One region of the Streptomyces sp. NPDC058579 genome, then DNA from elsewhere that is predicted to be linked to it. Evidence: riboswitches for the same ligand, from Rfam matches in the RefSeq annotation. Region 1 holds a riboswitch; the other holds the start of a gene.
The links. Region 1 has a riboswitch for glycine ahead of gcvP (aminomethyl-transferring glycine dehydrogenase). Riboswitches for the same ligand answer to the same signal wherever they lie in the genome.
Positions count from the first base shown of each region.

Region 1 (7,049 bases):
GCGCGTGGGACGCCGACGGTGACCGTCCGACGGCCGCGCGGGTGGGGCGGGCCGAGCTGCTCGCGGCCGCCGAGGTCACCGAGGAGGAGCTCGTGGAGTGGGAGTCGTACGGACTCCTCGTTCCGGGGCCCGAGGGCGGCTACGACGCCGAGGCGGTGAACGTCGCCAGGCTTGTCGCGGATCTGGGGAGATTCGGGCTGGAACCTCGACACCTTCGGGCGGTCAAAGCGGCCGCCGATCGGGAGGCGGGGCTCGTCGAACAGATGGTCGCGCCGCTGCGCCGGCACCGTAATCCGCAGACCAGAGCCCATGCGGAGGCCACCGCGAAGGAGCTCGCCGGGCTCTCCGTACGGCTGCACGCGGCACTGGTCCAGACCGCGCTGGGGCTCCGGTTGCCGTGATCTTGTGGGGGCCCGACTACCCAAACCGGTCGGGCACGTCCTAGGGTTGCTGTGTGAACGAGCTCGACGTTGTGGGTGTCCGGGTGGAAATGCCCTCGAACCAACCGATCGTGCTCCTGCGTGAAGTGGGAGGCGATCGGTACCTCCCCATCTGGATCGGACCGGGGGAGGCGACCGCGATCGCCTTCGCCCAGCAGGGCATGGCCCCTGCCAGGCCGCTGACGCACGACCTTTTCAAGGATGTCCTTGAGGCGGTGGGCCAGGAGCTCACCGAGGTCCGCATCACCGATCTCCGTGAAGGTGTCTTCTACGCGGAGCTGGTCTTCGCCAGCGGCGTCGAGGTGAGCGCCAGGCCGTCCGACGCGATAGCGCTGGCCCTGCGCACCGGGACGCCGATCTTCGGCAGTGACGGCGTGCTGGACGACGCCGGTATCGCGATTCCGGACGAGCAGGAGGACGAGGTGGAGAAGTTCCGCGAGTTCCTCGACCAGATCTCCCCCGAGGACTTCGGGTCCAGCAGTCAGTAGAGGTGTGGCCGACGCTGGTGTGGGCCCGCGGGCCGGCGGGCCTGGGTTGGCCGGCGGGCTTGGTTTCGGCCGGCGGGCTTGGTTTTGGCCGGTGTGTGCGGGGCGCCTTCAGCGCATTCGGACACCCTTTCCCCGGAGAGGGGCACGGGAAACCACTCTCAGGGTGATTATCACTCGGCGTGCCGAGTGTGGCGATCGTTGACGCACCCCTAGTGACTGCCTACCTTCGTGTGGGCAGGTCAAGGACGGAGGGTCGGCGTGATGAGCAGCGGCGACGGTACGGCAGGGGGCTCCCTCGGGCGCGCGCCCGAGGAAAGCGGTCCGTATCCGCTTCACGGCAGTCCCGCGGTGGGCGCTTCGGACGGTGCGGACACGGTGGGGTATCGGGGGCCGACAGCGTGTGCGGCGGCGGGGATCACGTACCGCCAGTTGGACTATTGGGCCCGCACCGGGCTCGTCGAGCCGAGCGTGCGGCCCGCGTACGGGTCCGGGACGCAGCGGCTCTACAGCTTCCGTGACGTCGTGGTCCTCAAGATCGTCAAGCGTTTCCTCGACACCGGGGTCGCGCTCCAGAACATCCGGGCGGCGGTCCAGCATCTGCGGGCCCGCGGCTTCCGCGATCTGGAGCGGATGACGCTGATGAGCGACGGGGCGACGGTGTACGAGTGCTCGTCGCCGGACGAGGTCGTGGATCTGCTCCAGGGCGGTCAGGGCGTCTTCGGGATCGCCGTGGGCGTGGTCTGGCGGGATGTCGAGGCGGCGCTGTCGCAGCTGCACGGGGAGCGGATCGACACCGGCGAGACCCTCGTCGGGCACAACCCGGGTGACGAGCTCGCTCGACGGCGGCGCGACCGGGCGGTTTGAGCGCGAAGTCTGAGCGCGAGGGTCTGAGCGCGAGGGGCGGAGCGTATAGGTCTGAGCGGCTGGGTTTTCTTGGCCGGGCTTGTCTGGCGCGTCCGTACTGGAGTGCGGTCGATTGTCAGTGGCGTGGGGCAGCATCGGAGTGTGAGAACCGCTCCGACGATTCTGCATCTCGACATGGATGCCTTCTTCGCCGCCGCCGAGCAGGCGGCGAAGCCGAGTCTGCGCGGAAAGCCGGTGGTCGTCGGCGGTCTCGGCCCGCGGGGGGTCGTGGCCACGGCGTCGTACGAGGCACGGCGGTTCGGCGTCCACTCGGCGATGCCGATGGCGCAGGCGCGGAGGCTCGCGCCGAACGCCGCCTATCTCGTGCCGCGGTTCAGCTTCTACCGGTCGATCAGCGAGCAGGTCATGGAGCTGCTCGGGCGGCTTTCGCCGCTCGTGGAGCCGCTGAGCCTGGACGAGGCCTTCGTGGACCTGGAAGCCGGGGGTGTGGCCGATGACAGCCGGACGGCGCGGGAGGCCGGTGAGCGGCTGCGTAGGGACATTCTCGCCACTGCGGGGCTGACGGGGTCGGTGGGGCTCGCGGGGTCGAAGATGCTCGCCAAGATCGCCTCCGAGGAGGCCAAGCCGGACGGCCTGGTGCTCATAGAGCCCGGGACCGAGCGGGAACTGCTCGGGCCCAAGTCGGTGCGGATCCTGCCGGGCGTGGGGCCGGCCACGGGGGAGCACCTGCGGCGGGCCGGGATGACGACGGTGTCGGACCTCGCGGAGGCGGGTGAGGATGAGCTCGTACGGCTGCTTGGGCGGGCGCACGGGGCCTCGCTGTACCGCATGGCCCAGGGGTACGACGATCGGCCCGTGGTGGCCGAGCGGGACGCGAAGTCGGTGTCGGTCGAGGACACCTTCGACGTGGACCTGCACGACCGGGTGCGGATCCGGACCGAGGTGGAGCGGCTGGCCGAGCGGTGCGTGGGGCGGCTGCGGGCCTCGGGGCACTCGGGGCGGACGATCGTGTTGAAGGTGCGGCGCTTCGACTTCTCGACGCTCACGCGCTCGGAGACCTTGCGGGGGCCCACGGACGACCCGCTGGTGGTGCGGGAGGCGGCGGGGCGGTTGCTGGAGGGGGTGGACACCACGGGTGGGGTGCGGTTGTTGGGGGTGGGGGTGAGCGGGCTTGCGGACTACACGCAGGAGGACTTGTTCGCTCAGGCGGCGGAGGGGGCGCGGGGCGCCGGTGGTGGTGCGGTGGAGGAGGTGCCTGTGGCTGAGGGTGTTCCTGGGGCGGAGGAGCCGGCCGCCGCCGGTGCGGGTGCGGGTGCCGGTGCCGCCGAGCGGAGGTGGGCGCCCGGGCACGACGTACGGCATGCCGTGTACGGGGCCGGGTGGGTGCAGGGGAGCGGGGTGGGGCGGGTCACCGTGCGCTTCGAGGAGCCGGGGTCTTCGCCGGGTCGGGTGCGGACGTTTCTCGTCGACGACCCGGAGCTGGAGGCGGGGGAGCCGCTGCCTCTGGTGGGGGGCGGGGAGGGGACGGCGGCGGTCGCCTAGCGGGGGTGCGCCCGGCCTCCGGCCGGGCTTGTGATTCCCACCCGCACCACCCGTGCGGGTGAGGGGGCAGAGGTGCGGCTTTTCCCGTGCGTGGCTGCGCCGCGTCGGCGGACTCGGGTGGTCGGTGGCTGGCTTGCAGTCCCTGCCGGCACCGGCAGTGCGGGTAGGGGCTGGTGGCAGAGGTGTGGGCCTGCTTGCGGGGGGCTGCGCGCCGTCGGCGGCCGTGGGGCCGTGGTCTGTCAGCGGTGCGGCGACCGTGCACGTGGGAGGGCAGGGGTGTGCGGCTGCCCGTGGGGTTGCGCGCCGTCGTCGGGGCTGGGGCGGTGTAGGGCTATGTGTCGTCTTGGCCTGCCAGGCGGCCGAAGTCGTGGTCTGGGGGTGGTGGGGGTGGGAGGGCCAGGCTGTAGTGGCGGTAGAGCTGGAGTTCTTGTTCCGGTGAGAGGTGGCGGCCCACGCCGAAGTCCGGGGCGTCCTTGATCAGGGCGCGTTCGTACGGGATGTGGAGGCCGTCCTCGACCAGTTCGCTGGGCTCCAGGGGGACGAACGCGTCGCGGCCGAACAGGCCCGTGCGGACCGCGGCCCACTCGGGGACGCCCGTCGCGTCGTCCAGGTACACCTCGTCCACGGTGCCGATCTTGTGCCCGCTGCGGTCGAACGCCTTGCGGCCGATCAGGCTGCGCGGATCGATGTCGGTCTGCACGGTCCCTCCAATTGGTCGCAACTCCTCTGCGAAGGCCTACAAAGAATACGAAAGTGCACATCTGGGATGTCGGCCACTTGAGCGATGGAAGGCGGAACCGCGCTGGTAGGCTGGCTGTGGCTGTCGACCCCGTGCGGGAGAGTCCTCCGGAGAAACCTTTCGGAGGCGCCGAAGGAGCAAATCCTCCCCGGAATCTCTCAGGCACCCGGTACCGCATGGACGAGGTCACTCTGGAAAGCAGAGCGGAGGTCCGACGGCGTCCGCTCTCACCGACGGTGAAAGCCGGCGAGCCCTTTGGCGCGCCGGTGAAGCTCTCAGGTTGAGATGACAGAGGGGGAGGCCGTCCGGGCACCCGCGCCGTGGTGTCCCTCGCAGGTCGTGACGACCAGGAGGCCTCCGTACATGACCGCCCACCGCATTTCGCTTTCCGAACTCGAACAGGGCATCCCGTTCGAGCAGCGGCACATCGGACCCGACGCCGAAGCGCGGGCCAAGATGCTCGCGCAGGTCGGCTACGGCTCCCTCGACGAGCTGACGGCCGCCGCCGTGCCGGACGTGATCAAGAACGCCGAGGCCCTCGGCCTCCCCGCCGCCCGCACCGAGGCCGAGGTCCTCGCCGAGCTGCGTGAGCTCGCCGACCGCAATCAGGTTCTCGCGCCGATGATCGGGCTCGGGTACTACGGGACCTTCACTCCGCCCGTTGTCTTGCGGAACGTCATGGAGAACCCTGCCTGGTACACGGCGTACACGCCGTACCAGCCCGAGATCTCGCAGGGGCGCCTCGAGGCGCTGCTCAACTTCCAGACCATGGTCGCCGACCTCACCGGTCTCCCGACCTCCGGCGCCTCCCTCCTCGACGAGGGCACCGCCGCCGCCGAGGCCATGGCGCTCTCCCGCCGTGTCGGCAAGGTCAAGAACGGGGTCTTCCTCGTCGACGCCGACGCGCTGCCGCAGACCATCGCCGTCATCGAGACCCGCGCGGAGCCGACCGGTGTCGAGGTCGTCGTCGCCGACCTCTCGGCGGGTATTCCGGCCGAGGTCGCCGAGCGTGGTGTCTTCGGCGTGCTCGTGCAGTACCCCGGTGCCTCCGGTGCCGTGCGTGACATCAAGCCGCTCATCGATGCCGCCCACGAGCTTGGGGCGATCGTCACCGTTGCCGCTGATCTGCTCGCGCTGACCTTGCTCACCTCGCCCGGTGCCCTTGGGGCCGACATCGCCGTCGGCACCACCCAGCGGTTCGGTGTACCCATGGGCTTCGGTGGGCCGCACGCCGGTTACATGGCCGTCCAGGACAAGCACGCGCGCTCGCTGCCCGGCCGCCTGGTCGGCGTCTCCGTCGACGCCGACGGCAACCGCGCCTACCGCCTGGCCCTGCAGACCCGCGAGCAGCACATCCGCCGCGAGAAGGCCACCAGCAACATCTGTACCGCTCAGGTGCTGCTCGCCGTCATGGCCGGTATGTATGCCGTCTACCACGGGCCGGAGGGCCTGAAGGGGATCGCGCAGCGGACCCATCGGTACGCCTCCGTTCTTGCCGCCGGTCTTACCGCCGGTGGCGTCGAGGTCGTCCACGCCGACTTCTTCGACACCGTCACCGTCCGCGTGCCCGGCAAGGCCGCCGCGGCCGTCGCCGCCGCCCGCGAGGCCGGCGTGAACCTCTACCTCGTCGACGCCGACCACGTGTCCGCCTCCTGCGACGAGACGACCGGGCGCGCGCAGATCGCCGCCGTCTGGGCCGCCTTCGGCGTCGACGCCGACATCGAGGCCCTGGACGTCACCACCGAGGACGCGCTGCCCGCCGGGCTGCTGCGCTCCGACGCGTACCTCACCCACCCGGTCTTCCACGCGCACCGCTCCGAGACGTCGATGCTGCGCTACCTGCGCAGGCTCGCCGACCGCGACTACGCGCTCGACCGCGGCATGATCCCGCTCGGCTCCTGCACCATGAAGCTGAACGCGACCACCGAGATGGAGCCGGTGACCTGGCCCGAGTTCGGCCAGATGCACCCCATCGCCCCGATCGAGCAGGCGCAGGGCTACGTCACGCTCATCACCGAGCTTGAGGAGCGTCTCGCCGAGGTCACCGGCTACGACAAGGTGTCGATCCAGCCCAACGCCGGTTCGCAGGGCGAGCTGGCCGGTCTGCTGGCCGTCCGCGCCTACCACCGCGCCAACGGCGACGAGCAGCGCACCGTCTGCCTGATCCCGTCGTCCGCGCACGGCACCAACGCCGCCTCCGCCGTGATGGCCGGCATGAAGGTCGTCGTCGTCAAGACCGCCGACGACGGCGAGGTCGACGTCGCGGACCTGCGCGCCAAGATCGAGCAGTACCGCGACGAGCTGTCCGTGCTGATGATCACCTACCCGTCCACGCACGGTGTGTTCGAGGAGCACGTCGCCGACATCTGCGCCGAGGTCCACGAGGCCGGCGGCCAGGTCTACGTCGACGGCGCCAACCTCAACGCGCTGGTCGGGCTCGCCAAGCCGGGCAAGTTCGGCGGCGATGTCTCGCATCTGAATCTGCACAAGACCTTCTGCATTCCGCACGGTGGCGGCGGTCCGGGCGTCGGGCCGGTCGGTGTGCGCGCGCACCTCGCCCCGTACCTGCCGAACCACCCGCTGCAGCCGACGGCCGGTCCGGAGACGGGCGTCGGCCCGATCTCGGCCGCCCCGTGGGGCTCCGCCGGCATCCTGCCGATCTCGTGGTCGTACGTCCGCCTGATGGGCGGCGAGGGCCTCAAGCGCGCCACGCAGGTGGCCGTCCTCGCGGCGAACTACATCGCCAAGCGCCTGGAGCCGCACTACCCGGTGCTCTACACCGGTCCGGCCGGGCTCGTCGCCCACGAGTGCATCGTCGACATGCGCCCGCTGTCCAAGGCGACCGGCGTCAGCGTCGACGACATCGCCAAGCGCCTGATCGACTACGGCTTCCACGCGCCGACGATGTCGTTCCCGGTGGCCGGCACGCTGATGATCGAGCCGACCGAGTCCGAGGACCTCGCCGAGATCGACCGC
Region 1 is NZ_JBHXPI010000013.1:159,253-166,301, reverse strand. Features, by position in the region: gene ACFWRO_RS18225 (MerR family transcriptional regulator) at 1-401, shown strand, start outside; gene ACFWRO_RS18220 (bifunctional nuclease family protein) at 455-928, shown strand; gene ACFWRO_RS18215 (MerR family transcriptional regulator) at 1,190-1,792, shown strand; gene ACFWRO_RS18210 (DNA polymerase IV) at 1,934-3,334, shown strand; gene ACFWRO_RS18205 (PRC-barrel domain-containing protein) at 3,666-4,034, opposite strand; glycine riboswitch at 4,159-4,258, shown strand; gene gcvP (aminomethyl-transferring glycine dehydrogenase) at 4,437-7,049, shown strand, end outside.

Region 2 (7,049 bases), on a different contig from region 1:
TCGTGGAGACGGTCCTCGGCCTGCTGGCCGTCCAGCTCGGAGTTGCGCAGGTCCACCAGGACCAGGTGCACGTCCGTGCCGCCGGACAGGACCGAGACGCCGTGCGTGGTGACGTCGTCCTGGACCAGGCGCTCGGCGAGGATCCGGGCGCCCTCGATCGTGCGCTGCTGGCGCTCCTTGAACTCCTTCGAGGCCGCGATCTTGAACGAGACGGCCTTGGCCGCGATCACGTGCTCCAGCGGGCCGCCCTGGAAACCGGGGAAGACCGAGGAGTTCAGCTTCTTCGCGAACTCCTTCTTCGCGAGGATGATGCCGCCGCGCGGGCCGCCGAGCGTCTTGTGCGTGGTCGAGGTGACCACGTCCGCGTACTCGACCGGGTTCGGGTGCAGACCGGCCGCGACCAGGCCCGCGAAGTGGGCCATGTCGACCCACAGGTACGCCTCGACCTCGTCGGCGATCCGGCGGAACTCGGCGAAGTCCAGCTGACGCGGGTAGGCGGACCAGCCCGCGATGATCACCTTCGGGCGGTGCTCCTTGGCGAGGCGCTCGACCTCGGCCATGTCGACCAGGCCGGCCTCGTCCACGTGGTACGCGACCACGTTGAACTGCTTGCCCGAGAAGTTCAGGCGCATGCCGTGGGTCAGGTGACCGCCGTGCGCCAGGTCCAGGCCCAGGATCGTGTCGCCGGGCTGGGCGATCGCGAAGAGCGCGGCCTGGTTCGCGGAGGCGCCGGAGTGCGGCTGGACGTTGGCGTACTCGGCGCCGAACAGGTCCTTGACCCGGTCGATGGCGATCTGCTCGGCCACGTCGACGTGCTCGCAGCCGCCGTAGTAGCGGCGGCCCGGGTAGCCCTCGGCGTACTTGTTGGTGAGGACCGAGCCCTGGGCCTCCATGACCGAGACCGGAGCGAAGTTCTCCGAGGCGATCATCTCGAGGGTGGACTGCTGGCGGTGGAGCTCGGCGTCGACGGCGGCGGCGACGTCGGGGTCCAGCTCGTGGAGAGGGGTGTTCAGAAGCGACATGAATCGATCCCTACGGGTCTCGGTTAGCCGGCGGTGAAGGCGGTGTACTCGTCGGCGGAAAGCAGGTCGTCCGGCTCGCCCGCGAGGCGCACCTTGAACAGCCAGCCACCCTCGAACGGGGCGGTGTTCACCAGCGAGGGGTCGTCCACGACGTCCTGGTTGGCCTCGACGATCTCGCCGGTCACCGGGGCGTACAGGTCGCTGACGGACTTGGTGGACTCCAGCTCGCCACAGGACTCGCCCGCGGTCACCGTGTCACCGACCTCAGGGAGCTGCACGTAGACGACGTCACCGAGGGCGTTGGCCGCGTGCTCGGTGATGCCGACCGTCGCGACGCCGTCGACGACGTCCGACAGCCACTCGTGCTCCTTGCTGTAGCGGAGCTGCTGGGGGTTGCTCATGTCGTGATTCTCCTGGATCGGGGGAGTGCTGATGTACGCGGGTCTTACGGGATGAGACGAGGAGTGAGACGCGAGGGGGTGGGAAACGTCACTTCTGGCGCTTGTAGAAGGGCAGCGCCACGACCTCGTACGGCTCGTGGGTGCCGCGGATGTCCACACCTACACCCTGGGTGCCGGGCGCGGCGTGTGCCGCGTCCACGTACGCCATCGCGATCGGCTTTCCGAGCGTCGGCGACGGGGCGCCCGAGGTGACCTCGCCGATGACCTGGCCGTCCGCGACGACCGCCATCCCGGCGCGCGGGACCCGGCGGCCCTCGGCGATCAGGCCGACGAGCTTGCGCGGCGGGGCGGTCTCGGCGCGCTCGGCGGCCTTCTCCAGCGCCTCGCGGCCGACGAAGCGGCCCTCGTTCGTCGTCTTCTCGAACTTCACGACCCGGCCCAGGCCCGCGTCGAACGGGGTGAGCGAGGTCGTCAGCTCGTGCCCGTACAGCGGCATGCCCGCCTCCAGGCGGAGCGTGTCACGGCAGGACAGGCCGCAGGGGATCAGGCCGACGGGCGCGCCGGCCTCGGTCAGCGCCTTCCAGACGCCCTCGGCGTGCTCCGGCTTCAGGAACAGCTCGAAGCCGTCCTCGCCGGTGTAGCCGGTACGGGCGATCAGCGCGGGGACCCCGGCGACCGTGCCCGGGAGGCCGGCGTAGTACTTCAGACCGTCCAGGTCGGCGTCGGTGAGCGACTTCAGGATGCCGGGGGACTCGGGGCCCTGGACGGCGAGCAGGGCGTACGCGTCACGGTCGTCGCGGACCTCGGCGTCGAAGCCCCCGGCACGCGCCACGAGCGCGTCGAGGACGATCTGCGCGTTGGAGGCGTTCGCGACGACCATGTACTCCTGGTCCTGGAGCCGGTACACGATCAGGTCGTCGAGGATCCCGCCGTCCTCCTGGCAGATCATCGTGTACCGCGCCCGGCCCACGCCCACCGTGGAGATGTTGCCGACCAGCGCGTGGTCGAGCAGCTCGACGGCCTGCGGACCGGTGACGGTGATCTCGCCCATGTGGGAGAGGTCGAAGAGGCCCGCCTTGGTGCGGACGGCGATGTGCTCGTCCCGCTCGCTGGCGTAGCGCAGCGGCATGTCCCAGCCGGCGAAGTCGGTCATGGTCGCGCCCAGGGAGCGATGCAGGGCATCGAGGGCGGTCAGACGGGGGGCAGACGTGCTCATGAGGTGGCTCCCGGATCCCAAGGGCGGAAAACATGACGGGCGAGGACGTCCTCCCCATCTGTCATGGAACCTGAGAGGTTCACCGAGAGCATCTCGTCACCGAGACGTCGGCTTGCACCTTGGGTGGAGCCGCACCGGGCACGCCGGAACGGTTCGCTTTTCAGATCTGCCTCATCCACGCGGTACGGGGCCTGAGAGATTCAAGGGAGGGTCTTGCTCCTTCGGCGCCCGGGGCCCACCGTGGTGGTTCCGGGACTCTCCCGCGCGGATTCGAGCGGCCGGTATGAGGTTGTGTGCGCTTGGCGCGGACATCATTGCACGCGGTGTCCGATCGGCAAATCGCTTGTGACTGATTACCCCTTCTTTACACTTTGTGGGAAAGGGGTCCTGGGGACCCGACAGGGGGAGTGACGATGACGATCCAGCGCACCGGCGCCTACGCCACGGGCACGGGGATACCGGCCCCCCGCTCCCGCGCCCGGACCCGCAGGCGCCGCGCCGCGCCCCTGCTGCGCGACCTGCGCGAGCGCGGCGGCCGCGGCCCCCGGACGCTCGCCTTCGCCGCGGGGGACCTCGTGGTGGTCTCCGGGCTGCCCGGAAGCGGCAAGTCCACCCTGATGCGGCGCGCCGCCGACGGCCTCGGCATCGACTCCCAGGATGCCCGCGAGCGCTGGGAGGCCCGGCTGCCCGCCTTCCTGCCGTACGCGGTCTACCGCCCGCTGGCCCGGGTCGCGCACTACGCCGGGCTCTGGCGCGCGCTGCGCTCCGGGCGGAGCGTCGTCGTCCACGACTGCGGCACCCAGTCCTGGGTGCGGAACTGGCTGGCCCGCGAGGCCCGCCGCCGCGGCAGCGCCCTCCACCTGGTCCTGCTCGACGTCACGCCCGACACCGCCCGCGCCGGCCAGCGCGAGCGCGGCCGGGGCGTCTCGGGGTACGCCTTCGCCCGGCACCGCCGGGCCGTCGGCCGGCTCCTCGGCTCGGTCGAGTCGGGCCGGCTGCCCCGGGGCTGCGCCTCGGCGACCCTGCTCGACCGGGACGCCGCCGGCGCCCTGCGAACCATCGCCTTCCGCTCCGTCCACTGAGCGCTTTTGGCCACGGGCGTGCCAGGGCGGCGTTAGGGTTCTGCCCCGAGGGCGTCGTGACCAGGACGCGTGAGACGCGTGATCAGGACGCGTGGGACAGGGGAAGCGGGAACCGTGGACGTTACGTGGCCGGGCAACGAGCTCGAAGAGGTCCTCGCGGCCTCGCTCGGCAACCCCTCCGCCGGAGGCCGCCTCGTCGAGGTCCTCGGCCGGAGCCCCGTCTGGGTGCCGCTGCCCAACGGCGGCAGCCCCGAGAGCCGCGACCTCGACCTGCCCACGATGGAGATCGACGGACTCCCGTACGTCCCTGTCTTCAGCTCCGAGCAGCAGTTCCTGGCCTGCGTCGGCAGCCACATGTCGTTCACCGTCGCCCCCGCCCGCGACTTCGCCCGCGGCCTGCCCCCGCAGCTCGGCATCGCCGTGAACCCCGGCGGCACCGTCGGCGCCCCGCTGCCCCCGCCCGCCGTCGCCGAGCTCTGCCGGACCGGCCGCACCCCGCTGGACGGCCCCGCGAGCGGCGGCCGGGTCCGGCTCTTCGAGCCCGACTGGCAGGACGACCCCGTCGACTTCCTCTCCGCCGCGGCCGCCGAGTTCGAGGCCACCGGAGTCGTCCTCTCCGCCCGCCGCGCCCTGGCCAGCGTCGAGGGCACCGAACCGGCCCTCTTCGTCGGCGTCGAGCTCGTCACCTGGGACGGCGTCGACCGGAACGCCCCGCTGGACGCCCTCGGCCGCGCGCTGGGCCGGATCGAGGTGGCCTGGCCGGTCAACCTCATCCTGCTCGACGTCGCGCGGGACCCGGTCGGCGACTGGATGCTGGAGCGGGTGCGCCCCTTCTACCAGCGGGCCTCCTGATAACTAAGCTGATGGGGTCTACGGAAGAGGGGCGGAGAACAGCGTGAGCGCGTCAGGCACCGCGGCGGCCGGTCAGGTCGAGCACATGCTGCGCCAGGTCACACCCGGACGCTACGAGGCGTACGAGGACCTGCTGCGCGCCCTCGCCGACGGCGGCGTCTGGATGCTGCTCTGGCAGGGCACGCCCGGCTCGACCGACGCCCAGTACGGAAACATCGAGGCCGACGGCTTCGGGTACGCCCCGTGCGTCACCTCCGCCCACGAGCTCGCCGCCTCCGGCTGGAACCGCGCCCACGAGGTCGTGACAGGCCGCGAGATCGCCGGCGCGCTCTTCCCCGACCGGGTGGGCCTCTGGCTCAACCCGCACGACCAGAACGGCGGCGTCGGCATCCCCTGGGCCGACCTGCGCCGGATCGCCACCGGTCTCGACCGGATGCCCGCCGGACCGCTCAGGCTCTCCGAACCCGCTCTGGAGATCCCGCAGTTCTACGCCCTGCTGACCCAGAACGCCCATCGCACCCCGGCCGTACGGGCGCTGCGCCGGGCCTGGGTGCAGCCCGCGCTCGGCACCCCGTACCTCGCCATCGGTCTCGACCTGTACGACACCTCCGCCGCCTCGGTCGAGTCGGTGCGCGCGATGATGCGCCAGTCGGTCTCCGCCGTCCCCGACGGCCTGCCCGTCTCGACGGTCGCCATGTCGGACGCGTACGACCCCGTCGCGATGTGGCTGCGCGCCAACGCGCGGCCGTTCTACGACCGCGACGCGCACGCGGCGCCCGCTCCGCCCGCCCCCGGCTACGGCTACCCGCCGGCTGTACCGCGTACGTACTGATACGTCCGTCCGGCGACCCGTATGTCACCCCAATTCACCCCTGTCACGTGGGTGTTGGGATGCATGTCCGTTCTGGCCGAATAGTGGGCGAGATGGTCCGCTGGCACGATCACAGCGTCCGGATAACGGAAGGCAACGAACCGCATCACGGTTGAGCAAACATTCACCGTGAGGTCTGGCGGGTGATCGCGACCACATTGAAGACTCCCCGGAACACCGGGCGTTCGGCCTCCTGGCCAAAGCCCCGCAGTTGTTCCACCAAGCCGCTACCCGCGGCGGGCAAGGGCCGGCTACCGGCGGCCGAGAGGGGTCCTCACCACGATGACGGCACCACTGCACGAGACGAGTGCGGCCGAGTCGACCGCCACCGTCGATGCCGTGCCCCCAGCGCCGCCCGGCAAAACGATCGAGGGCCGTTCCCCCTGGCAGATCGCCTGGACCCGGCTCAAGCGCGACAAGCTCGCGCTGGCCGGCGGCGCGATCGTGGTCTTCCTGGTCGTCGTCGCGGTTCTCGCGCCCGTCATCGTGGGTCTGCTCGGCCACCCGCCGGACGAGTTCCACGAGGACCAGATCGACCCGCTCTTCGGCACCCCGATCGGCCCCTACGGCGGCATCACCTCCGACTTCCTGCTCGGCGTCGAGCCGGTCAACGGCCGTGACGTCTTCAGCCGGATCGTCTACGGGGCCCGGATCTCGCTGCTCGTCGCCTTCCTCGCGGCGATGTTCGCGGTCGTCCTCGGCACGATCCTCGGCGTCGTCGCCGGCTACTTCGGCGGCTGGGTCGACGCGGCGCTCAGCCGCGTCATGGACGTCATGCTCGCCTTCCCGCAGCTGCTCTTCACCATCGCCCTGGTCTCCGTGCTCCCCAACGATCTGCTCGGTTTCTCCGGTTCGGGGGTCCGCATCGGCGCGCTGGTGATCGTGATCGGCTTCTTCGGCTGGCCCTACGTCGGCCGGATCGTCCGCGGCCAGACCCTCTCGCTGCGCAACCGCGAGTACGTGGAGGCCGCCCGCTCGCTCGGCGCCGGCCGGCTCTACATCCTGCGCCGGGAGCTGCTGCCCAACCTGGTCGCCCCGATCATGGTCTACGCGACGCTCATGATCCCCACCAACATCCTCACCGAAGCGGCCCTGAGCTTCCTCGGCGCGGGTGTGAAGCCGCCCACCGCTTCCTGGGGCCAGATGCTGTCGACGGCCATCTCCACCTATGAGTCGGACCCCCTGTTCATGGTGATCCCCGGCCTCGCGATCTTCATCACCGTTCTGGCGTTCAACCTCTTCGGCGACGGCGTGCGTGACGCGCTCGACCCGAAGGCAGCTCGCTGACCGCCCGCTGACCGCCCGCACGCCCGTACAGACCCGCCCCTGCCGCTGTTGACAGGAGGCAATCAACACCGGCGGACCGCCGTAGCGGCCGCCACTATTCCGGAGGTTGCGAGACCATGACTCTGAACAGCTCTTCGCGGCGCAGAATCGCCGCCGGCGCGCTCCTCGCCGCGGCCACGATGGTCGTCACCACCGCGTGTGGCGGCGGCACCGGCGACGGCAAGAGCAAGACCGGCGCACCCGGCTTCAACGCCGCGGTGAACAAGGTCGCCAACCCCTCCGACAAGAAGGGCGGCGAGCTGAAGTTCATCGGTTCGC
Region 2 is NZ_JBHXPI010000007.1:21,276-28,324, reverse strand. Features, by position in the region: gene glyA (serine hydroxymethyltransferase) at 1-1,022, opposite strand, end outside; gene gcvH (glycine cleavage system protein GcvH) at 1,046-1,423, opposite strand; gene gcvT (glycine cleavage system aminomethyltransferase GcvT) at 1,512-2,639, opposite strand; glycine riboswitch at 2,810-2,912, opposite strand; gene ACFWRO_RS11865 (AAA family ATPase) at 3,053-3,721, shown strand; gene ACFWRO_RS11860 (enhanced serine sensitivity protein SseB) at 3,836-4,573, shown strand; gene ACFWRO_RS11855 (enhanced serine sensitivity protein SseB C-terminal domain-containing protein) at 4,617-5,405, shown strand; gene ACFWRO_RS11850 (ABC transporter permease) at 5,727-6,731, shown strand; gene ACFWRO_RS11845 (ABC transporter substrate-binding protein) at 6,848-7,049, shown strand, end outside.
Region 2: another riboswitch for glycine. It lies ahead of gcvT (glycine cleavage system aminomethyltransferase GcvT); the one in region 1 lies ahead of gcvP (aminomethyl-transferring glycine dehydrogenase).